One region of the Pseudoalteromonas sp. TAB23 genome, then DNA from elsewhere that is predicted to be linked to it. Evidence: predicted binding sites of a transcription regulator. Region 1 holds the regulator's gene; each other region holds the start of a gene.
The links. Region 1 encodes FliA, which starts transcription of late flagellar genes. Its sites were predicted from a motif close to CTAAAGNTNNNNNNNNNNNNGCCGATA; they were not measured.

Region 1 (5,958 bases):
AGATTTTAACAGGGGTTGAATCATGAAAATTAAACGTTTTTTTGCTAAAGATATGCGCACAGCACTTAAAGAAGTTAAAGATGAGTTAGGTGTTGATGCGGTTATTATGTCAAATAAGAAGCTGGCTAACGGTGTAGAAATTGTAGCGGCAGTTGATTATGACAAAGCAGCCCCTAAAGTAGCATCGCAACCACAACGTACTGCAGAGCCGCGTGCTCAAGTACCACAGCAAAGTGTGCATAATTTTGTAAAACCAGAGCCTCAGCGTGCCAAACCAGAGCCGCAAGCAAAAGTGGCTGACAGCCTACAGGCTTTATTAGAGCGCCAATCACCGCGTCCTCGCTCCCCTGAACTTGCATCAATGTTTTCACAATCAGGTATTGATACTACCGATAACTATCAAGAACCAGTTATGGAACAGCGTACTAAAAATATGTTTGCCCCTGAAAATGCAGCGCCAGTTCGTCCACAAACTCAAGCGGATAGCTTAGGTTTTGATGATTTAGACAGCGACTTTGATGATTTAGATAGTCCAGTAACGGCTCGCCAACAAACACCCAATAATGAAAGCGAAGAAATGACAACAATGCGTGAAGAAATGAACGCAATTCGTCAATTACTTGAGCATCAAGTATCAGGCTTAATGCAGCAAGATATGGCGCGTCGCGATCCAACACGCGCTTGCATGGTTGACCGCTTAGTCGGTATGGGTATTGATAAAGAAGTAGCGCAACAAATGGCATGTTTTGTACCTGATGATGTATCTCGCCAACAAGGCTGGAAGGCCCTACTAGCTATGGTCGAAGACCAAATGCAAACAACCAATAATGAAATACTTCGCCAAGGTGGTGTATATGCGTTAGTGGGCCCAACAGGTGTTGGTAAAACAACAACAGTTGCTAAGCTTGCAGCGTTAGGTGCACAAAAATATGGCGCTGATAAAGTGGCCTTAATAACTACTGATACATACAGAATTGGTGCTTATGAACAGCTTGCTACTTACGGCCGTATTATTGGTTGTGGTGTAAAGCAAGTTAAAGATGCTAATGAATTAGCTGAAGTTTTATATCATTTACGAAATAAACGTCTAGTATTAATTGATACAGCAGGTATGAGTCAGCGAGATTTACGTTTAACTGAGCAGTTAAACACGTTAATGCGTAACCAACGTGTGGATATTCGCAGCTACTTAGTACTAAGCGCAACGGCACAAATTAATGTATTACAAGAAACAGTACGTCACTTTAAAAAAGTACAGTTAAGTGGTTGTATTTTCACTAAGTTAGATGAATCATTAAGTTTGGGTGAGATTATTAGTATTGCGATTCAAAATCGCCTTCCAATAGGGTATCTTACTAACGGTCAACGAGTGCCAGAAGATATTCGTGTTGCAAATGCTGAAAAACTAGTGAAAAAGGCTGAGCAGTTATATTTAAAAAGAACAAAAGCACAACATTCAAGGCACCAAGCAGTGGCGCCAAGTACAGTAGGGATGTATGATTAACACAGTATTAGATCAAGCAAGCGGCCTGCGCAAAATGAGTCAAAACAATAACAACGGCGTAAAAGTTATCGCTGTAACCGGTGGTAAAGGTGGTGTGGGGAAAACAAATGTTTCTCTAAATACCGCTATTGCACTAGGGCAACAAGGTAATAGAGTATTAGTGCTGGATGCTGACTTAGGTCTAGCAAACTGTGATGTGATGCTTGGTTTACGTGTAGAGCGCAATTTATCACACGTTTTGTCAGGTGAATGTGAGCTTGACGAGATTTTAGTTGAAGGCCCTGCTGGTATTAAAATTGTACCCGCTACATCGGGCTCGCAAAGTATGGTTGAATTATCGCCATCTGAGCATGCCGGGCTAATTCGTGCATTTAGCGAATTGAATACCGAATTTGATATTTTAATTGTAGATACAGCCGCTGGTATTTCAGACATGGTGCTAAGCTTCTCACGAGCAGCACAAGATGTAATGGTTGTAGTGTGCGATGAACCAACATCAATAACCGATGCTTACGCACTTATTAAAGTATTAAGCCGCGAGCACGGTGTTTATAAGTTCAAAATTGTTGCCAATATGGTCCGCAGTATGCGTGAAGGCACTGAATTGTTTGCAAAACTATCTAAAGTTACCGATCGCTTTTTAGATGTTTCAATGGAGCTAGTAGCAACGGTTCCTTATGACGAAAATATGCGCAAAGCAACACGTCGCCAAAAGGTGATTGTTGAGCTCTTTCCAAGTTCGCCAGCCGCTCTCGCGTTTAAAGCGCTGGCGACAAAAGCAGTTAAATGGCCAATACCAAATCAACCATCTGGGCATTTAGAGTTTTTCATTGAGAAACTAGTAAACGGCTAATTATGACAACATTGGTGAATAGAGCTATGGGATATCAATCAACACAAAACTTAAATGTGATTGTTGAGAAACATGCATCACTTGTTAAAAAAGTGGCATGTCATCTAATTGCTCGATTACCACCTAGCGTTCAGCTTGATGATTTAATTCAATCAGGAATGATAGGTTTAATAGAAGCTTCAAAAAACTTTGATGCAACAAAAGGCGCAAGCTTTGAAACCTTCGCCGGTATTCGTATTCGCGGGGCTATGCTTGATGAAATGCGTCGTGGTGATTGGGCTCCTCGTTCAGTACACCGTAAAAGCCGACAAGTTGCAGAAGCAATTACTGGGCTCGAAAGCAGTCTGAATCGCGAACCAACAGATACAGAAGTTGCTGAAAAACTTGAAATTTCACTCAATGAGTACCATCATATTTTAAATGATGTTAATACCAGTAAAGTATTAGGCATAGAAGACCTTGGTGTAGATGAGGATGTTATTACTCCCGTAGGCCAAGATTTAGCGCTAGACAAACCTTTTAATAATGTTAAAAATGATCGGTTTAATGAGTCTTTGCTAAATGCAATAAAGTCATTACCAGAGCGTGATGCAATGGTACTTTCTTTATACTATAACGATGAAATGAATTTAAAAGAAATAGGACATATACTCGATGTAAGCGAATCGCGTGTAAGTCAGATACATGGTCAGGCGATGATTAAGCTTAAAGCTAAAATCAATGACTGGATAAACTAGTAGTAAGTAAACTAAGGTTAATACCTCACTGGGGGATGTTTTGGATAAAAACATGAAAATTCTTGTAGTTGATGATTTTTCAACGATGAGACGAATTATAAAAAACCTATTACGTGACTTAGGTTTCACTAACGTTCAAGAAGCTGATGACGGGTCTACAGCTTTGCCTATGTTACAAAATCAAGTATTTGATTTTGTGGTTACAGATTGGAATATGCCGGGAATGCAAGGTATTGACCTTTTAAGAGCAATTCGTGCAGATGATAAGTTAAAACATATCCCTGTACTGATGGTAACGGCAGAAGCTAAAAAAGAACAAATAATAGCTGCAGCGCAAGCTGGCGTTAATGGTTATATTGTTAAGCCATTTACGGCTGGAACATTAAAAACTAAATTAGAGAAAGTATTTGAACGCTTAGGCTAATGATGGGGGAGAGGCTTATGTCAGCACCAGCTGCGCCTCAAATAACGTTAGAACAAGCTCGTCAACTCGTCATTTATTTAGAAAACGATGAGCAAGATAAAGCTAATCAGTTGATTTTAGAGACAGCTTCGCAAGAGCAGTCTAAATTATTTGCTGAAGTTGGGAAGTTGACTCGTCAACTGCACGAAGCACTTAAAAGTTTTGAGCTTGATACTCGCTTAACTAACATAACGACAGATGCGATTCCAGATGCTAAAAAGCGGCTTAATTATGTTATAGAAATGACAGAAAATGCGGCTAATAAAACAATGGATGCTGTTGAGGCTAGTTTACCTATAGCTCAGCAACTTGCAGATGAAATATCTCATATCAAACCGACATGGGATCGTTTAATGAGCCGGGAGATTGAGCTTGGTGAGTTTAAACAACTTTGCCATAGTATCGATAAGTTTATGAATAACTCTCATCATAAAACGGATGAGCTTCAAAGCTTAATGACAAATGTACTAATGGCTCAAGACTATCAAGACTTAACAGGTCAAGTTATTCGCCGTGTTATAGAACTTGTTAGAGAAGTAGAAGAAAGCTTACTTCATCTTTTAACAGCGTTTGCTGAACAAGATGACAGTGACAACACAGCGAATAAAGTAGAACAACAAAAAATAAAAGAACCAGTTGCCACACAAACTTTAGCAGGTCCTGAAGGCCCTATTATTGATAAAGAATCGCGTAATGATGTTGTGTCTGATCAAGATGAAGTCGATGATCTTTTATCAAGTTTGGGCTTCTAAGAGGAGAGTAACTGCATGTTTGAAGTCGATGAAGATATTTTACAAGACTTTCTTGTAGAGGCAGGAGAAATCCTAGAGCTTTTATCTGAACAGTTAGTTGAACTGGAAAATAATCCAGAAGATACCGAGTTACTAAATGCCATATTTAGAGGCTTTCACACTGTAAAAGGTGGTGCAGGCTTTTTAGCTATGACAGAACTTGTTGATGCTTGCCACGGCGCTGAAAACGTATTTGATTTACTACGTCAAGGCGTGCGAACGGTCAATTCAGAGTTAATGGATGTTATTTTACAAGCGCTCGACACCATTAATGAAATGTTCGCGACTATCCAAAATAGGGATAAGCCAGAACCAGCAGATCCTGAGTTACTTCAAACCCTCCACATTTTGGGCCTACCTCCAACAGAAGCCGAGCTTAACGGAGTCGCTTCAGAAACTGACGTTGAACAACCTCTTGATGAAGTAATTGATACGCCAATAGCTGATGAGGAAGATCCATTTGCATTTGATGAAATGTTTAGCGGAACTCCTTCGGTTAGTGATGCTGAAATAAACGAAATCACTGAAGATGAATTTGAAAACTTACTTGATGAACTACACGGTAAAGGACAAGGTCCTGCAGTTGAAAAGCCAGTAGCAAGTAGTAGTGATTTTAATGGTGATATTACTGATGATGAATTTGACAGCTTATTAGACGAGTTACATGGAGTTGGCAGTTTTGGTGAGGTTGCGAGTAAAGCACCTGAGCAAAGTAGTGTAGTTAAAGCACCTGTAGAACCAGCTAAACCAGCGTCAAATACTGCTAATTCATCAGATGATGAAATTAGTGATGATGAATTTGAAGCGCTTCTTGATGAACTTCATGGTAAAGGCACTGCACCTAAATCAATAGAAAGCACTCCAGCTGTGAAACAGCCCAATATCCCAGCTAAACCAGCTGCAAAAGCGAGTGTGCCTGTAAAAAAACCAGAACCTGTAAAAGCACCCGCTTCTAAACCAGTAGAAAAACCGGTTGCTAAAGCAGCGCCAGCAACGCCTAAAAAATCAGCGCCACCAGCAGCAGAGACGACAGTTCGCGTAGATACAAAACGACTTGACCAAATTATGAATATGGTTGGTGAGTTAGTACTTGTGCGAAATCGTTTGGTTAGTTTAGCGACCAACTCAGACAGTGAAGCAATGGGTAAAGCTATCTCTAACTTAGATGTAGTGACTGCTGATATTCAAGGCGCGGTTATGCAAACGCGAATGCAACCAATTAAAAAGGTATTTGGTCGTTTCCCTCGCGTAGTACGCGATTTAGCACGCAGCTTAAACAAAGACATTGACTTACAACTTGTAGGTGAAGAAACCGATTTAGATAAAAACTTAGTGGAAGCACTAGCTGATCCGCTTGTGCATTTAGTTCGAAACTCGGTTGACCACGGTATTGAAATGCCAGCTGTTCGTGAGGCTGCAGGTAAACCTAGAACAGGTAATGTTACTTTATCTGCGTCTCAGGAAGGCGACCATATTTTGTTGACCATTAAAGATGATGGCGCTGGTATGGATGCTGAGAAACTGAAAAAAATAGCAATTAGTAAAGGTGTGCTCGATCACGATCAAGCGAGTCGACTTTCTGACACTGAAGCATACAACCTAATTTTTGC
Region 2 (5,958 bases), on a different contig from region 1:
CATTTGCGTCGTCATATAAAAGAGGAGATGTTGCAACAAAGCGTGTAGATGCCATGCCCATATAATGCATAGCAGCAACAGCAAAGCCTAATATTATAGCGCTGATGGCTCTATTTTGTAGGTATGATAGTTTTGGAAAAAATTTTTCAAGATTAAAGCGGCTATATAACGCTATAAACGAAAGAGCGACGGCAACTAAAATTGAAAGGCCAAAGGTCAGTGGGTCATAGCGCAACATTGGGGAAAGCTCCATTGAAGCCATACCGCTGTAATGCATTGTACCAATACCAGCCCCTAGTAAGATGGAGCAAATGCTGAGCACTCTAAAGTTTCCATCACTGTTTACAAGTATTGATACCGCATACTGACATGCTAATAAAGCAGGAAGAAAAGAGAGTAGTGTGATTGTTGGATCGTAGCTTATATTAGTACATAGCGAAAAAGCTAACATACCTATAAAGTGCATACTCCAAATACCAGAAGAAAATACAGTTGCTGCGGTTATATTTGCTAAACGTTGATAACGAGGGAATTTAGTCTCTTTTGCTAAATCAATGAGCTTAGTAGTAAAAAAAGCAGCAAAAATGGCTATTAATACAGACATTGAGACTAGAAGAGGGTCGTATACCCCATTAAGTATTAGGCTTGGATCTTGGTCTGTAATGAAGAAAGCTGATAGCATAACGGCTCGAAATATAATCTTTATTTTACAAGTTTAATCTAATTTACTAATAAATGAACCGTTATTTCTAATCGCGCTATAAAGTGACGAATTTTAAGCAAGTTTATTTATTGTTTTGTTATTGAAGTAAATAAAATGTTTTAACTTTCAATTCAAATAAAATAGACGGCTCAATCTATAGCTTATTATAATAAAGCGGATTAGGAGTTAAGTGCGACTTTATGCTTAAGAGTTTAAAATTGATGGTAATATGGATTATATAAACGGATGCAATATTTAGAGTTTAGGTCGTGTTTGAATATCAATTGAAAAAGAGTACTAGACGCAAAACAGTCGCAATAAAAGTGCATAGTCAAAAGGTAACTGTGTATGCGCCACATTTTGTCGCAAAAAAACACATTGATACTTGGTTATTTGACAAACAAGAGTGGGTTGCAGAACAATTAAAAAAACAATTTTTAATTGAGGACACTAAGCAGTACCCTGTTGAATCTAAAAAAATAAGTGTTTTTTCAGAAACTATTTATTTGAAACTGGACTCAGGCCAAGATTCCAAAGTAACCCCGTATGATGACCACTTACTTATTACAATATCTCCTCGAGTTAAAAACACTAATCAAAAGTATCGACAGCTATTAGAGACTTATTTAAAAGAGCAGCTTATTGCATACATAGAGATGCGTTTAGCGTATTTCTGTACTCAAATGGGTGAAGAGTTGCCAAATGATTTAAAAATAGGTGTTTATAAACGAAAGTGGGGGAGTTGTAATAGCAAGCGAGAACTCACTTTTAATTTACATCTTATAGGTGCTCCTTACCACGCTATAGATTATGTGATTGTTCATGAGCTTGCCCATTTAAAGTATTTAAATCATAGCAAAGCTTTTTGGCAGCGAGTAGAGGCGTTTTTCCCCGATTACAAAACATCATCTAATTGGTTAAAACAAAATGGTATGAGTTTACAGTGGGTGTTTTGATGTTACTGAATATAGGAATATAGGAATATAGGAATATAGGAATATAGGAATATAGGAATATAGGAATATAGGAATATAGGAATATAGGAATATAGGAATAGTAGAGAAGTGGTGGAGGGAGCTGGATTCGAACCAGCGAAGGCTGAGCCGTCAGATTTACAGTCTGATCCCTTTGGCCGCTCGGGAACCCCTCCACACTAATTTTATTGCATTTGGCCCCACTTAACTTAGCGGTAAGAAAAGTGGTGGAGGGAGCTGGATTCGAACCAGCGAAGGCTGAGCCGTCAGATTTACAGTCTGATCCCTTTGGCCGCTCGGGAACCCCTCCAATGCAACGGCGCTGATAATAGCAAATTGCGTATTTAAGTAAAGAAAAAAGCTAAAGAAAATTGAAATAAAGCCGATAAATATCTATCAGTTACCACAATCGGCTAAAGACTATGCAAATAGATGATTTGTTAATCACAGAGAGTCAGTTAAACAGTAGACTCAATAATAGTGTGCATGAAAATCGCCGTGGCGAATTTGCACTATTATTAGCGATGCTGTCACATGACGCACTCGACTTTAGTCAATTTCATTTACCAAAAACTGAAACAGATAATTTAGTTATAGAAGAAGAGGCGTTAAGAAAGCAATTTGGCGCAGGTCCAAAGCAACTTTTAGCCCCTGATGAATATAATATGTTGGTTGGACAATTTAATGCATCATTAATATCTCAAGAAGGAGAGCACTGTGGTATGACAAGTATTAAGTTAAGACAATGCTTAAGCCCTGAACCACTTGCGATTAGAAATGATGATAAGCATATTCCACTTAATATAATAGATAACTGTGAGCTTGCCGTCAGAAGAAGAATTAAAAGCGAACAAACCCAACTAGCTAATCCCCCAATAGATGCAGCTGCTTTTTACGACAGCCTTAATAATGATGCATTACATCAACCACTTCAGCTCATTGCGGTGTGATATATGATTGTAATAATCACCAGTTAATATATGCTTTATAACGGGTCTGCTTTATATATTTGCTAATAATTGATTTAATGAAAAAAAAGCATCCAAAAATTAAATGCAATTGCTATAATGGCGTCAAATGGTATGACATGAAATGCCATTATCATTAAACCAAGGTAATTAGGAACGTAATGAAGAAAACATTCACGCTAAATCACGAGAAAATCAAATACCCTCGTATGGTTGATGCTGCAAAGCACGAAGTGAAAAAATATTTGAAAAGAGAGCGTAATAAAACGCTACCTGAAGATGCTGACTATTGGGCATTTGACTGTAAGTTTGGTAACACAGCTGAAGATGCGCAAGTTGTGCACGTTGCTGAATTAAGTAACCAAATTGGCGAAATTGAAAAGCAAGGTTTGACCTCTTTCTATGTAGAGATTTTAGCTCGACCTGCTCAACGTCAACAGTTAGATTTAGATGATGACGAATAATACTTAACTAAATTAAGTATTCAAAGTTATAAAATGAGCCCAAGTGGCTCATTTTTTGTTTTTATGCAATAAAGATTCACCATAAATCATTTTTATTAGTAACTAATAAGTAGAATTCTTTTTTATTAACATTTGCATAACAAAATGTGATGCTATAGGCTGTTTTTAATTAAAAAACAAAACATTTTTCTATGCCAATAAATTACTCTGACCATCAATTGAAATTAAGTTTAAAGAATTCTAAAGTACTTATAGTTGACGATCAGTTATTAAGCTTAATCGTATTGAAAAAAATATTATCTGAGCATTTTAATGTGACAACAGCTGGAAGTGGTGAAGAAGCAATTGAAATTTGTAATGTAAATGTACCCGATATAGTCCTACTCGATATTAATATGGGTGGAATGAGTGGTATTGATACATGTTTAAAATTAAAAAATAATACTGAAACACAGGATATCCCAGTTATTTTTGTTACATCCTTTGAAAACGAAGAAGAAGAGTGCTGGGAAGCCGGAGCTGTCGATTTCATTAAAAAGCCGATTAAAAAAGAAACATTATTTAGAAGAGTTCGTGCGCATATAACGTTAAAATTACAACATGACTTACTCAATCAAAAAGTATTTCTAGATGATTTAACAAAGGTATTCAATCGTCGTTATTTTGATGCGCATTTTTCTAAAATGGAACGAAGCGCCTTACGAGAAAAAGTCGACTATGCACTATTACTCATCGATATAGATTACTTTAAGCAATACAACGATCTTTATGGTCATGTGCAAGGCGATACGGTTTTAAACCTTGTTGCACAAACTATTACTAATAGTTTGCAAAGGCCAACCGATTTTGTTGCGCGTTACGGCGGCGAAGAGTTTGTAGTTGTTCTACCGCATACAAGCACTGAAGGTGCAATTTGTGTTGCTGATAAAATTAAACAAAATGTGGTCGATTTAGGAATATTACACAGATATTCAGAATATGACTTTGTGACTATTAGTATTGGCGGTGCAACCCTACAACCGTACGTAAATAACAAAAACACCTTGCAGATCGCAGATGAAAAAATGTATGAGTCTAAAATGCAAGGTCGTAACCAAGTGTGTTTTTAAGTTTAGCTAGCTAATAAATCACTTTGCCACTTAAAAACACCTTGTAGGTGATAAATATCAAATAAGATTATTTATTACACGCTATGACATTTTTTGTACTTTTTATTGCTACCACATGGGCAGTCATCATTTCTGCCCACTTTAATATCTTCAACAGGATATATAGTGCCATCTAAATAACGCCATTGAGTGTTTTCTTTAATAAACTGCGATTTTTCGTGAAGCTCACAAAATAAGTTTTGATAAAAATATTGGGCTTTAAATTCTACAGTCCCAGTATCGTCATCATGGCTTGACCCAATTACATCAAGATTTATAAATCGACAGCTGTTAGCAAAATCATTGATTTCTTTAACCGAATTTTCAGCTTGTTTTTCTTTTGCGTAGGTTTGATAAACATATTCTGCATTTTTAATAACATAAGCGCTGAATCGTGAGCGCATAAGTTGTTCAGGAGAGTCAGCTTGCTTAACAGATAAGTGAAGTGGCTCGCAGCAATCGGCATAATTGTGCCCACTGCTGCAAAAACATAATGTGATATTGAGTGAAGTCATAATAATAATACAAAGTCTAAAACATTAGTTTAACAAGCTTATTGGGCGAGTGGTATCTCTGTTGTTTGAGACTTTTTAGTAAAACAGTATAGTTTTGTATTCGTTTTACTTAAATCGAACGATAAATTCGTAAGTAGTTGGTTATTAACTATATCGGTCCAGGTAATTACCGCTGCAAAGTTTCCGTTATGTAATGCAGAATTTAATACATACTCTAAATTTACTAGGTGCTTTTGTCTAATAACAAGTAATTTACTTGTATCAATAGAGCATGAGTCAAGTAAAGCTTTGCTAGGTACATGATCTGGAGCAATTAGTAACGTCCATGCATTAGAGCTATTGTATTGGTGTAATACTTTTAAAAGCTCAAAGGTCGCTGAAATTTCATCTTCAATTTGAATTAAATTTACGCAATCGCTTTGCTCGTCTTGTTGGTAACTTTTAACTGTTCTTACGGTAATAGGCTGTAACATAATTTCACTCACTGGGTTTTTATACAGTATTCATATACAGTAGTTTATACAGTGCTTTCGTGCAAGCCTTTTATGCTATTTATTTGTACAGTTATTCAGCTTTTGATCATTGTTTTTATTTTTTGAATTTATAATTCTTTATTAATCAGCTTGTTATGGAATTATTTTTGAGGAGGTATTCTAAAAATAAATTTTTGAGTAGTGTCTTCATTTTGGGGTTTCATACTGTATAGGATTATCTTTATAACCATATACAGTATTTTTTAACACTGCATACAGTACTTCTGCCATAGCTAGCTTATGTGTTTTCACTCGTGCGAGGGATCATATGAGAAAACTGGAGTTGGTGGATTTGTTCGTACAAACTTGCCGCATAACATTGAGCATCTTTAAATCGCTTAGTTTCGATATGTTTGCGTATATCTGTAACCGCTGCAGTGGCAGGGGCGTACCCTTGGCTACTTGCTAAGCTTAACCAAGCTACAGCATGAAATACACTTTGTGGCACGCCTTCACCTTTCACAAAAAATAAACCTAAATAAAACTGTGCTCTATGGTTTCCCGCCATTGCAGCAAGTCGCATCCATTTTGCAGCCAATGGAGCTTGATTATTTTTTAAATAATATAGGGCTTTATTTAACGTACTTTGCCCATCTTTTTTATTATCAACGGGCACAGAGGTATTTTCGGGTTGAGTAACAAAACCTAAAATA
Region 3 (5,958 bases), on a different contig from region 1:
AAACAGATCAACCCTTTTTTTAGATCTTTTTACTGTTCGAACAAAAATAGAACAAAACCATGTAAAACCATATGAAAACCTTCCTAAGATGATGCTTTTTTGTGCTCTTATTTATTATTTAATACAAATATCATTGCTATGTTTGATTTAGACGTTAAGATAGCAAGTTCACAATGTTAAATTAATGTTTATTTCCTGTTTATTGGTAGATCTAAAATGAAATTACCCGATCAAAAATCTTTTATCTTCTCTGTTATTCTTGCTGTAGTTGGTTTTGTTGTTGTTGAGTTCGCTTTAGGCGGCTTAGCTTTAAACCCTGCATTACTATTTGGTGCTGGTTTATTAATAGGTGCGATTGCTATTGCTGCAATGTCATCTGATGTGACTGAAGAAGCTGAAGTTAAAACAAAAACGCTTTATGTTGGTAACCTTCCTTATCGTGCAAACGAAGGTGTGGTTCGTGCATTATTTGAAGAACAAGGCAAAGTATTCAATGTTCGTTTATTAAAGGATAAGAATACTGGCAAGCGTCGTGGCTTTGGTTTTGTTGAAATGGCGCAAGCTGATGCAGACAATGCAATTGCTAACTTGAACGATAGCGAGTTCCAACAACGTACTTTAAAGGTACGTGAAGCAAAACAAAAACAAGAAGATGATTCTAATGCTCTACGTACTGAGACGGATCAGTCAGTGTAACTAGCTTTACCGCTAGCTTATTGCTAAACACATCAGCCGTTGCATAATATTGCAGCGGCTTTTTTATGTCTGTTAGTTTATTCACACAGAAGTTAAGTTGGTTAAGTAGGTAGTTGACTCTGTTTGCTATCGCTACACCTGAATCAAGTAATTTTACATTCCCTTCAAAATACTGACTAATAGGCTCTGCTAATATTGGAAAGTGCGTACATCCTAATACAAGTACATCTATAGTTTTATCTATATGTAGGCCATCAAGCACTTGATGCAGCTTGTTTGTATCCAAAGACTCTGTAAAAAAGTATTGCTCAGCTAAAGTTACTAACTCCACACTGCTATATAGATTAACGGTTACATTACGAGCATGCTCAGTAATTAATGTTTTAGTGTATGAACTGGCGACCGTTGCCGGTGTGGCTAATAAGCCAATATGATTTGAACGTGTTAACTCTGCCGCAGGCTTTATTGCTGGCACAACACCTACTATAGGAATATCTGTCATTTGGCGAACAGCACTAAGTGCAGATGTAGAAGCGGTATTACACGCTATTACAATTAAATCAACATTAAGCGTATTAGCTTTGATGAAATGAATAAGTGAGCATAATCGGTTAATGATGGTTTTTTGGGATTGAGCACCATAAGGCAGTAATGCATTATCCATAAAATAACTGTACTGAGCATTGGGGATACTTTGCTTTATATGCTCAAGTACAGTAGTTCCACCAATACCTGAATCAAAGACCATTATATGCGCTGACAAACTACCGTTCCCACTTTACTTTAAGAACGGCAGTTTGCCATGAGGTATTTATAAAAGAAAGTAGTTTAACTTTGCGTGGTTTCTAAATCAGTAAGCCTGTCGGCCGCAGAATTTAACTGATTAAGGTTTTCGAACATAGACTTTGTGTAATCTACTAACTTATCTATTTGTTCCTGATCTTGATTTAACCATTGGAGAATGCCAGCTAGCTGATTTTGTAATCCAAGCTCACCCGCTTTTTCAAAAGCATTTTTAAGGTCGTCATTAAAAGGAGCTAAACCCTCCGCTACTTGTTTTTCTGGTGCTGGTCTATATTCTTCATAGCTTTTAACTGTTGCTATTGTTTTTGTTTGGCGTAAATCCATAGAAAAAGCCACCAGCTGATCGCTGTCTAAACTCAGCTCCTGCGCTTGTTCAAATGCTTCATCTAAATCACCACCAAAAAAGGTTTTACTTAAATCTTGTAAGTCTTCCATCATCGTATTAATAGCTTCTTGCTCTTGCTCATTTAAGTCACCATTAACCGACATCGAAAATGATACCTGCCGAGATTGCGATGATGAGCTTGCAAACGACTCGCTATTATTGTTTTGCTGATAGCCACTTGCCGACTGAGATTCAAATGCATCAGCAAAACTAATACTTACCTCATCACCTTCTGCGGTAGTAAATTTATACTCTGCATTACTCGTCATACTGACATATTGAGCCTGGCTTATATTTACGCTGGCAGATTGTGGGTTAAATAACGACTCTTCAAACTTATCAAGCCCATTGTAAATTCCCTCTTTGGACTTATTAATCCCCTCTTCCATGTCATCATTAAATACGCCTGTACCTTTGAGTTCATCAACAGCGTCGTCAATCCCTATTTGGACTCCTTTGCGCGCGTCGCCTAACATATCTTTGAGCTTTTCGTCATCAGCGCCGTTAGCTTTTGCTTTATTAACAGCACTACTTACAAAATCGAGTACGTTTTTTACTATTTCATCAAAATCAAATAGTGGTTTATCTGCTTTTTTTTCTGCGATAGGCAATCCAAGCTGCTCAGCCATTTTATCGCCAAGCACCTTTGCAGCCAACTCTCGGCCTCGTTGTTGGTAGCTATCTTGAGGAGACGTAATTGTAGGTTGCTGTATATCAGCTTTATTATTGAATTTATTGATGTTGTTGTTTGGCGTAAAGCCATAATTACCTATTTTCATGATTCGTCTCCTAAGCGTGCGTAGTTTATTATCGGCTATAACAATAAAAACTAAAGTACAATGTTCAATAAAACAGCATAAATGCTAGCCAAAACTAGACAAATACGCAGCGCTCCCTACAATAGCGCCGATAAACAGATCTTAGATAAGGTAGTAGCGTTAATGGCAGTTATTAAAATAGATACCACACAGTACCAAACGCAGTTAAGTGAAAAAGAGCAGCGTATTAGTGCACAGTTCCAACGTTTTGGTGTGGAGCAACTAGAAGTATTTAGCTCAGAGCCAACTAACTACCGCCAACGTGCTGAATTTAGAGTATGGCACGACGGTGACGATCTGTTTCACATTATGTTTGATCAACAAACAAAAGAAAAAATCCGTGTTGATACATTTGATCCAGCAGCGCCTCTAGTTGGTGAAATAATGCAGGTGATGATTGAGCATCTTAAGCCTTGTGAAATATTACGTCGTAAGTTATTTCAAATCGATTACCTATCCACGCTAAGCGGTGAAATTTTAGTAAGCTTGCTTTATCACAAACCACTTGATGATGAATGGTTAAGTGAAATTAAAGCGCTTAAAGAAAAACTAAGCAGTAAATACAAAATTGACTTTATCGGCCGTGCTCGCAAACAAAAAGAAGTGCTGGGTGATGACTTTGTAACTGAGCGTTTAACAGTTAATGGTCAAGAGCTTATTTATCAACAAGTAGAAAATAGCTTTACTCAGCCTAATGCAAAAGTAAATATTAATATGCTGGAGTGGGCGCAAGATTTATGTAAACCACTTAAAAATGATTTATTAGAACTGTATTGCGGTAACGGTAACTTTTCAATTGCGTTAGCGGGCTGTTTTAATAAAGTATTAGCAACAGAAATATCAAAATCATCTGTTCATTCTGCTCAATACAATATTGCTAAAAATAACGTAGAGAACCTAGATATTATTCGTATGTCTAGTGAAGAGTTTACTCAAGCAATGAATGGAGAGCGTACTTTCTCTCGCTTAGACGGTATTGACCTTAAAAGCTATGACTGCCAAACCATATTAGTTGATCCACCGCGCGCGGGCATGGATGAATTAACGTGTGACTTAGTGGCTAACTACGAAAGCATAATTTATATATCGTGTAATCCTGAAACCCTTGAGCGTGACCTTGATCACCTAACACGTACGCACAACGTTAAGCGCTTTGCTATATTTGATCAGTTCCCATATACACATCACATTGAGTCGGGTGTTTTCTTGCAGCGCAAATAACCAACCAAAATTAAAGTGCCAGTACTTTTATAAGTGCTGGTATTTGCTTTTCACTAAATACTTGAATACCATTTTTTATTAATAATGCTGTAGTTAAACCTAGCCCTTCGATTTTTACTCCGCGATGCTTTCCATCATATATTGTATTTCGTCCGCAAGAAGGGCTCGATTCTTTAAGTAGAGCAAAACGAACTTGATTCTTTTTACAGAGTTCTAGCGCTATATTAGCTCCAGTTTGAAACTGTTCTGTTACATCTTCTCCTAAATTAGTAATTACACTCCCCTGTATTATTTCAGCAGGAGCTCTAGGAGTAGGAAGCCCACCAGCGACCTCAGGACAAAACACAATTAATCTATTTTGTTTTTGCCACAAATTAAGCTGTGGATGCAAAATTGCGTGTCCTCTACCATCGTAGCGAACAGGCTGCCCTAGCAAACAACTCGATACTAATATTTTTTCCATCGCTATATCCTTATAAAGCAAAAAAGCTCCTTAAGGAGCTTTTTTTATTTTGGCTAAATTTATTTATTAGCTAAGTAATTAATCAGTTTGCTAATATCTTCTGGTTCAGTAATACCCGACTCACGACCTAGGTTTAATTTATACTTACCATTTACAATAAATGTAGGTACGCCACGTAGTGCGCCTTTTTCTTTAAAGTAGTCTTGATCGCGTTTCATTTTAGAGCTCAGCGTACGTACCGAGAAGCTTTTAAACAGCTTATCAAACTTATCGCCATCAACGCCCTGCGCTACAAATATATCTTTTACATCTGCAAGCTCATTAAAACTAGCGCGCTTTGTATGAATATGATTAAAGATTGCAGAGACAATTTTATCTTTTTGCGGAAGCACTTCTGCAGTAGCGAGTGCTTGGCTCATCATCTGTTGGTTTTCTGGGTCGCGTACACCTACAAAATCAACATGGCTCTTTTTAAATTTAACGTTTTTATCAAGCTTAGGCTTAAACTCACCAATTAGTGCTTCCATGTTATTACATGCAGGGCAGTAAAATGAGAAAAACTCTTTAATTTCTGGCTTTTTAGTTGCGCGCTCAGAAACAACGTCGTAATGCACGCCTTCTTCATACGTTGCTGCAAAGCTTGTTGCCGCCATAGGAAGTAGTACTGCAAGCAAACCTGCTTTAACTAATTTAATCATTATTATGCTCCGAAATTTATAGTGCTAATAAAAACGCTACTAACTCATCAAGTTCTTTTTGATTTTTGATGGTGTTGAGGTTTATTTTATATTTATCGTTAACAATAAAAGTAGGTACACCTGTAAGTGCGCCTAATTTTGAATATTTATTTTGTTTGTTTTGCATTGCTTGCTCAGCCGAAATAACTGGCATGCTTGCAATTTCTTGATCAAACGTTGCGCTATCAATACCGTTTACTTCAAGTAATTTTTTAACGTCTTTCATTTCAGTTAAAGGAGCACGCTGAACATGAATACTTTTAAAAATTTGATCGCTAATACTCTGCGCCAGACCATGCTGCTTAGCAATTAAGTAGGCAAAGCTTAAATTACTTTGTGCTTGTGGCGACACGCCACCTAAAAAGTTCACGTGGTTTTTAATAAACTCAGCGCCTTCTGGCAGGCCTTGTTCAATTGCTTTTGCTACTGGTTCAAACTTAAAACAATGTGGACAGTAAAATGAGAAAAATTCGGTTACTTGTGGTGATGTACTTTTGTCTACATCAATAACAGTGTATTGATTATCAACTTCAAACTGTGCAGCAAGTGCTGCAAATGGTAAACATAAAAGTAATAAACTCAGTTTTAATTTTTTAAGCATTTGTATCTCGTTGTACTTGTCTTTAAATAAAATATTACGGCAATAACTTTAACGGTGCTTCTTGCAATGCTGCAAGTTGCTCCTTCAGTGCTAAAATTTGTTGCTCCCAGTATTTGTCATCAGCAAACCATGTAAAGTTCCGCACAAAGGCAGGATCGCTCCATCGTTTAGCTACCCATCCCATATAATGGATAATACGCATCGCTCGCAGCGGTTCAATTAATTTGAGCTGA
Region 4 (5,958 bases), on a different contig from region 1:
TGACTTAAAGCAAGGTGAAAGCTCGCCAATATTTAATATGGTAGAAAAGCCGCCAGTAGATGAAGCTCCATCAAACTTAGCTGTAGTGGGTCGATACGTATTAAGCGAAAATATCTGGCCGTTACTTGCAAAAACTCCGCAAGGTGCAGGCGACGAAATTCAATTAACTGACGCAATTGCGATGTTAATGGAACACGAAAAAGTAGATGCATACGCTATAAAAGGCCGCAGCCACGATTGTGGAAGTAAAATTGGTTACTTAAAGGCAACGATTGAATTTGCACTTCGTCGCGATGAATTTGCCGATGAATTAAAATCATTTATCAAAAAACTGATTTAACAGTTAACGAAAACATGAAAGGCGCCTATATCGGCGCCTTTTTTTATGAGTTTTATCAGGATCAAAATTAGAAAAGGAATAGCTCTAAAATAAAAGTTTTTAAGTCATTACAGACATATTGTTATTTATGTTGTAAAGTTTGTGTTAATTGGCATTGAATTTGTATTAAATAATGCTCTCAAGGAAGGGATGGAGTATGCAACGTTGTGTTTTACGAAACACTGACAAGCATGCGAAGAGCTAGTTTTATGGCTCACAGCTTAAATAAAGTTAAACGCTTTCTTGTGAGAATGTTTAACTGAAATGTAGTGTAAAAACACTGCTTTCAGGACAACTAATACATGTTTATATATAAAAAAAATAACATTGGGCTTTTACTTAGCTTGCTAATGCTTTTATTTGGTACAGCATGCAGCGTCTCGCCTGAAATAAAAACCATTGATGAACAACCTCAAAGTAACTCGCCTGACTACGTATCAATTACAGCCCTTGAACTTGCTCAGCTAAAAGATGCCGCAATGCAGTGGCAACAAGCTCGTGAAGGCATAGAGCGAATTTTAAGATTAGAAAAAGAAATAACTTACCTCGTAAATCATATTGATATTATAAACAGCAAAGCTATTGCGCAGTCTAATCAAGGGTACAGCAGCAAGTCTGTACGCTCACCACGAAACACACGCAATGTTAAGTCACGCCAACAAGCTAAACAAAACTACAGTGATAAAAAACAAACTGTAAAATTAAATACACCTAAACATGTATTTGCTTTGCAAGTAGCTTCGGTTGACTCCGAGCAAGGTGTGGCTAAAGCATGGCAAGAGCTAAATGCTAAAGCAGCGCCGTTGTTTAGAGACAAAATATTGACTAACGTAGAAACCGCCAAAATAAACGACAAAATGTTTTACAGGCTGAAACTTGGCTCTTACCAAAACTTTAAAAATGCAAAAGCAGACTGTGACGTATTCAAACTGTACAAACTCGATTGCATAGTAAGTAACTACACTGATAAGCCAGTAAAGCTTTAGCGCACAGCATGTAATATCAATCTACAATAATACCTAATCAATTTGAAGGATTAGACCTGACGCTAACTTCGCTAATAATTTTTGATATACGACGGCATGTATGCCGGAGTTAGAGCAATGCAGCAACAATTAGTGATACCAACTAAATGATGAAATTTTGCCTTGTTATCGATATGGCTTTTCTTACCTCAAAATAGACTACTTAATTAAAAAGTTGCTATAAAGTGGCGCAAAATTTGCTTTGATTTATTATCTTGGTTAGTAGAGTGCATTTTGCAATGCGGTATTTTAAGTCTTGTCATTTAATATCAGTTTTATTCTTATCTTTTTATTTATATGGATGTAGCAGCGCAACTGTAAATAACGAGAGCGTGCAGCATTCTTTAATTACTGATAAACAAGTAAAAGAGTATGTTTCGCAGTGGCACTTACAGCAAGAAAGCATTGGTCGTTTAACTGCTATGGAAGATGATTTACAGCTGTTAATTATGGCGTTATCGTCTCGAAGTGAATTAACTGAAAACCCTCCTTTACTCATGCAAAATAAAACCGATATCACCTATGGTAATCAGCCTTCACAGAATTTGGAACCGACGGCACTAAATAACACTCCCGAAGTAAAAACACCAAACTTACAAAATTCAGAACTCACCTTAACAGATGAAACTAAAATTGGAGCACAGCTTGGTTGGTATTTAAAGCCAGAGCTTGTTAAAGCAAGAGTCGAAAGGCTTAAGCAATTATACCCCAGTGCATTTACTCAATTTAATTTTACTATGTTTGAACGTAAAAATAATAATATGACTTTGTATGGATTACGTGTAGGTCCATTTAAAAACGATGCTCAAGTAAGTGCGTTTTGTTATTTAGCTAATCAGCTTGATCAAGCATGTAATATTGCTGCTTTTGTCGGAAAGCCAATATAATTAATAAATTAGGCCTTTTAAACTTATATAGTATTAAAGTATTTGTACTAATAGTCGATACTAACTATAGTTGGGCAAATATTTGATAAAGCCCATTTTCTTATAAGGATTTAGCATGAAGTTTTATTTATCTGCATTAGCTGTAGCCACCGTGGTCAGCTCGTTTAGCACTTATGCTGCTACAGAGTCATTTGAAGCGAAAGTAACGGTACAAAATGCTGTAGTACTCACAAAAGATAACGATTTAAATTTTGGTACTATTCGTGCTATTTCAGATCCTACAGGCAATCTGCAAGCTACGCTTACAATTAATCCTGATCCTGATGCAACTAATGTTACCTCGCAAGACGACGCTGCTGGTAATGTGGCAACTATATCAATAATTGAAGGTGGTGAAGCGGGTGCTTTTAGTGTGTCAGATGTAGTACCAAATTCTATTTTAACCATTAGCGACCCAGTAAATACTTTAGTACAACCTTTAGCTGGTCAAGGGTTGAATGAACCTGATTTTACTGTAGGTACTTGGACTTACTTTATAACGAGCGGTACTAATGCTGGTGGATTATATACAAGTGCTACGCCCAACCTACAGGCTGGTGTTGATGGCGCTGTATCATTTAATATAGGCGCGACTCTTTCTACTTCATCAAACGCATCAAGTGTGGATTACCCTGATGGTGAGTATTCTGGTAGCTTTAATATTGAAGTGTCATATTAATTAGTGTTTAAACAAACAATGCGCTTTTTGTATGTTTCTGCTTGGCTTTCGTTAATGTTTAGCGAGCAAGCCTATAGCGCAAGCATACAACAAGAAGCGCTTAATTTTGGCACTTTAGTTATCCCTCAAAATAATACCTTAAGCTCTATAACCATTAGCCATGAAGGTGAAACAACCACATTTGGTAATATTTACGTATTAACTGAGGGTAATCCCGCAGAACTTTTATTTACCGATTTACCTCCCCTTACTCAAATATCGTTTAACAAAACGAGTGACTCTACATTGCAAAGTGAAGCACTAGGAGCTAATAGTGCCAAGTTTTCGGTTGTATTAGTAGATTTACCAAGAACGCAAACTAGCGATGAGTTTGGAGAGCTTTTACTCAAAGTAGGTGGCCGTTTAATAACGACAGGGACTAGCCAAAGTTACTTAGATGGTAGTTTTATTACTGACACCCAATTAGAAATTACGATTGATTACTAAAGGAAAAACATGCTTTATAAAGTTGTAGTGCTGCTCGCACTGAGTGTATGTATTTTAGGAAAAAATGCATACGCAAATTTACTTATCTCTCCAACCCGTATTAGTTTTGATGAACGCCAACGAACCGCTAAAGTTACAGTAATTAATACAGGTGATGAATATCAAACATATCGTGTTTTATGGAGTGAGAAGCAAGCGCAACCTAGCGGTGGCTACATACAGTTGGCAGAGGCTACAAGCGAAAGTTTAAGTTCAATGGCACGTTTGTCACCAAAACAAATGCGTTTAGCACCTGGTGAAAAACAAACAGTAAAAATAGCAATACGTAAACCTAAAGGCCTAGCTTCTGGTGAGTACCGCTCTCATCTTCTATTTCAAGCATTGCCTGGTGAAAATACTAATAAAACAAGCTCAATAAAAGTTAATATGATTATGAGCTACAGCATTCCTATTTTGTTACGTAAAGACATGAAACAGCCAGAAGTTGCCATAGAGCAAGCTCAACTAGTGCTAAATGAAAGCAATCAACGTCCTCAGTTTTTATTGAATATAAAACGAGAAGGTAAGTTTAGTAGCTACGGTAAATTAAGTGCTTACTTTGTTGATAGCAATAACGAGCAAGTTAAAATTGCAGAAATTGGTAATTTAAGTATTTATCCAGAAGTGGATAATGCGTTTGTAACCCTTAGTTTATTTAGTGACAAAAATTTAGATAAAACAGGAAAAGTCATTTTTAAATATGAAGGCAGTCAAGAATATAAAGACCTTACATTTGCACAATACACTCTGCCTTTAACTTCACAATCACTTAATGTTTTAACAGTGAATGACGCTAAATAATTTATTGTATGCACTATTACTAAGCATAAGTAGTTTGCTTAGTAATAGTGTAATCGCTAATCCTAATTCTTCCGTAGGGGATGCTTTAACAACACTACGCGCAATTGAACTAAAGCTAACTAAGCCCGTTGAAGTAATTGATTATAAAAACAAAGAAAATCAGCAACAGCGAATCGCCACAGGCGAGTTATTAATACTTTCGCTTTATTTAAACTCATACTACTTAGGTGAAGTTGCAGCAATTAAAAGCGAGCAAAGTGTACAAGTTAGTTTAAGCGACTTATTTGACATTCTACAATTTGCAATGAATGTTGATGCTAGCAATCGAATTGCTCAAGGTGTTGGAGCAAATCAACAACCTCTTTTTCTAAATGCAGCGGTTACACCCGCTGTATTTACTAGTCCTACACAGAGCTACTTATTAGCAAAAAATCAAATTACCATTGAAGATGATATTTATGTAGATATTCAAAGTTTACATAATGCTTTAAATCTAGAGTTTAATATTGATTACCCAGATTTAGAATTACTTATAAGCTCAGAGAGCCCCTTACCGGTTGAACAACAAAGATACAGACAGTCGCGCAACCTTAAATCACCTAACAAAAGATCGCCACCTACGCTGCCATGGAAAGCTAGCCCATATAAAGCGCTATCTTCTCCGGTTGCCGACTTACAACTAAATTTTACCGCGAGCGATGATAGGCATTCTACGAACTATTCACTTTTAGGCACTCAAGACTTTGCGTATTTATCTGCAGAGTATTTTTTGTCTGGACGAAGTACTGACTTACTTACCAACTCTAGGTTAACGTTTACAAAGCAAAACTTAGACAAAGAAATAAAAAACGGCTTCATGCCTACTGAAATATCTTTTGGTGATGTTATCGCCACGCAAGTTGGTAATAGCTACAGTAGTCAGTATGCCCGAGGTGTTAAAGTTTCTAATAATGTAACCAATAGAAAAATAGTCAATAATCAAATTAACTTAAGCGGTGCTATACAGCCAGGTTGGGATGTAGAGCTGTATCGTAATGAAATATTAATAGACCAGCAGCTTAGCCTCGCAGATGGGCGTTATATTTTTGATAATATAAACCTATTATTTGGAGCTAATAATTTTGAGCTTATTTTTTATGGGCCTCAAGGTCAAGTTGAGCGTAAAAGTGATTATTACTTTGTGGACGGAAATCAACTTAAGCAGGGACAAGGTAACTATGAATTGTCGGTTACTGAACAAGGCAAGCAGTTACTAAATAACAATGTTTCAAGCTCGCAGGGGCAGGGTTGGCAAATTGCGGGTAGATATGAGCAAGGGCTTACAGATAATATATCTGTATACACTGCTACATCAGGTCAAAAAAATACAGATGACGATCTACTTAAGTATGCATTTGGTACCAACATAAGCTTATTTGACCGATTATTATTAAATGCGAATGTTGAAAAAAATAATAACAATGAACAAGAATTTGAATTTACAGCCCGAACTCAAATTGCCGAACAATCACTACTTTTTAGCGCTACAAATCGTACCGACGAACAGCAGCAAGATTTTAACAGCTACCAAATAAATTTAGCTGGTGGGCTAATGAATAATACCTATGGACGCCTTTCTTATCA

Region 2: the regulator FliA is predicted to act here: its motif matches at 2,039-2,065, upstream of L654_RS0124840 (VC2046/SO_2500 family protein).
Region 3: the regulator FliA is predicted to act here: its motif matches at 2,694-2,720, upstream of L654_RS0110090 (DUF5610 domain-containing protein).
Region 4: the regulator FliA is predicted to act here: its motif matches at 2,325-2,351, upstream of L654_RS0121640 (DUF4402 domain-containing protein).

What each region holds. Positions count from the first base shown of each region.
Region 1 covers NZ_AUTP01000220.1:43,219-49,176, reverse strand. Annotated here, with positions in the region: partial or broken gene L654_RS01000000126030 (flagellar biosynthesis protein FlhA) at 1-1, shown strand, start outside; gene flhF (flagellar biosynthesis protein FlhF) at 23-1,504, shown strand; gene L654_RS0112485 (MinD/ParA family protein) at 1,497-2,357, shown strand; gene L654_RS0112480 (RNA polymerase sigma factor FliA) at 2,384-3,094, shown strand; gene cheY (chemotaxis response regulator CheY) at 3,135-3,518, shown strand; gene L654_RS0112470 (protein phosphatase CheZ) at 3,536-4,309, shown strand; gene L654_RS0112465 (chemotaxis protein CheA) at 4,325-5,958, shown strand, end outside.
Region 2 covers NZ_AUTP01000366.1:8,980-14,937, forward strand. Annotated here, with positions in the region: gene L654_RS0124820 (MHYT domain-containing protein) at 1-682, opposite strand, end outside; gene L654_RS0124825 (SprT family zinc-dependent metalloprotease) at 988-1,659, shown strand; tRNA gene L654_RS0124830 (tRNA-Tyr) at 1,769-1,853, opposite strand; tRNA gene L654_RS0124835 (tRNA-Tyr) at 1,903-1,987, opposite strand; gene L654_RS0124840 (VC2046/SO_2500 family protein) at 2,100-2,627, shown strand; gene L654_RS0124845 (DUF6172 family protein) at 2,807-3,109, shown strand; gene L654_RS0124850 (diguanylate cyclase) at 3,301-4,218, shown strand; gene L654_RS0124855 (YchJ family protein) at 4,293-4,772, opposite strand; gene L654_RS0124860 (SulA-like leucine-rich domain-containing protein) at 4,811-5,245, opposite strand; gene L654_RS0124865 (SEL1-like repeat protein) at 5,544-5,958, opposite strand, start outside.
Region 3 covers NZ_AUTP01000198.1:278-6,235, forward strand. Annotated here, with positions in the region: gene L654_RS0110080 (RNA-binding protein) at 217-696, shown strand; gene murI (glutamate racemase) at 659-1,459, opposite strand; gene L654_RS0110090 (DUF5610 domain-containing protein) at 1,525-2,664, opposite strand; gene trmA (tRNA (uridine(54)-C5)-methyltransferase TrmA) at 2,827-3,924, shown strand; gene L654_RS0110100 (DUF523 domain-containing protein) at 3,935-4,387, opposite strand; gene L654_RS0110105 (thiol:disulfide interchange protein DsbA/DsbL) at 4,447-5,085, opposite strand; gene L654_RS0110110 (thiol:disulfide interchange protein DsbA/DsbL) at 5,102-5,725, opposite strand; gene L654_RS0110115 (serine/threonine protein kinase) at 5,760-5,958, opposite strand, start outside.
Region 4 covers NZ_AUTP01000324.1:112,061-118,018, forward strand. Annotated here, with positions in the region: gene galU (UTP--glucose-1-phosphate uridylyltransferase GalU) at 1-340, shown strand, start outside; gene L654_RS0121630 (SPOR domain-containing protein) at 682-1,365, shown strand; gene L654_RS0121635 (SPOR domain-containing protein) at 1,737-2,291, shown strand; gene L654_RS0121640 (DUF4402 domain-containing protein) at 2,407-3,009, shown strand; gene L654_RS0121645 (DUF4402 domain-containing protein) at 3,013-3,495, shown strand; gene L654_RS0121650 (fimbria/pilus periplasmic chaperone) at 3,505-4,335, shown strand; gene L654_RS0121655 (MSCRAMM family adhesin SdrC) at 4,370-5,958, shown strand, end outside.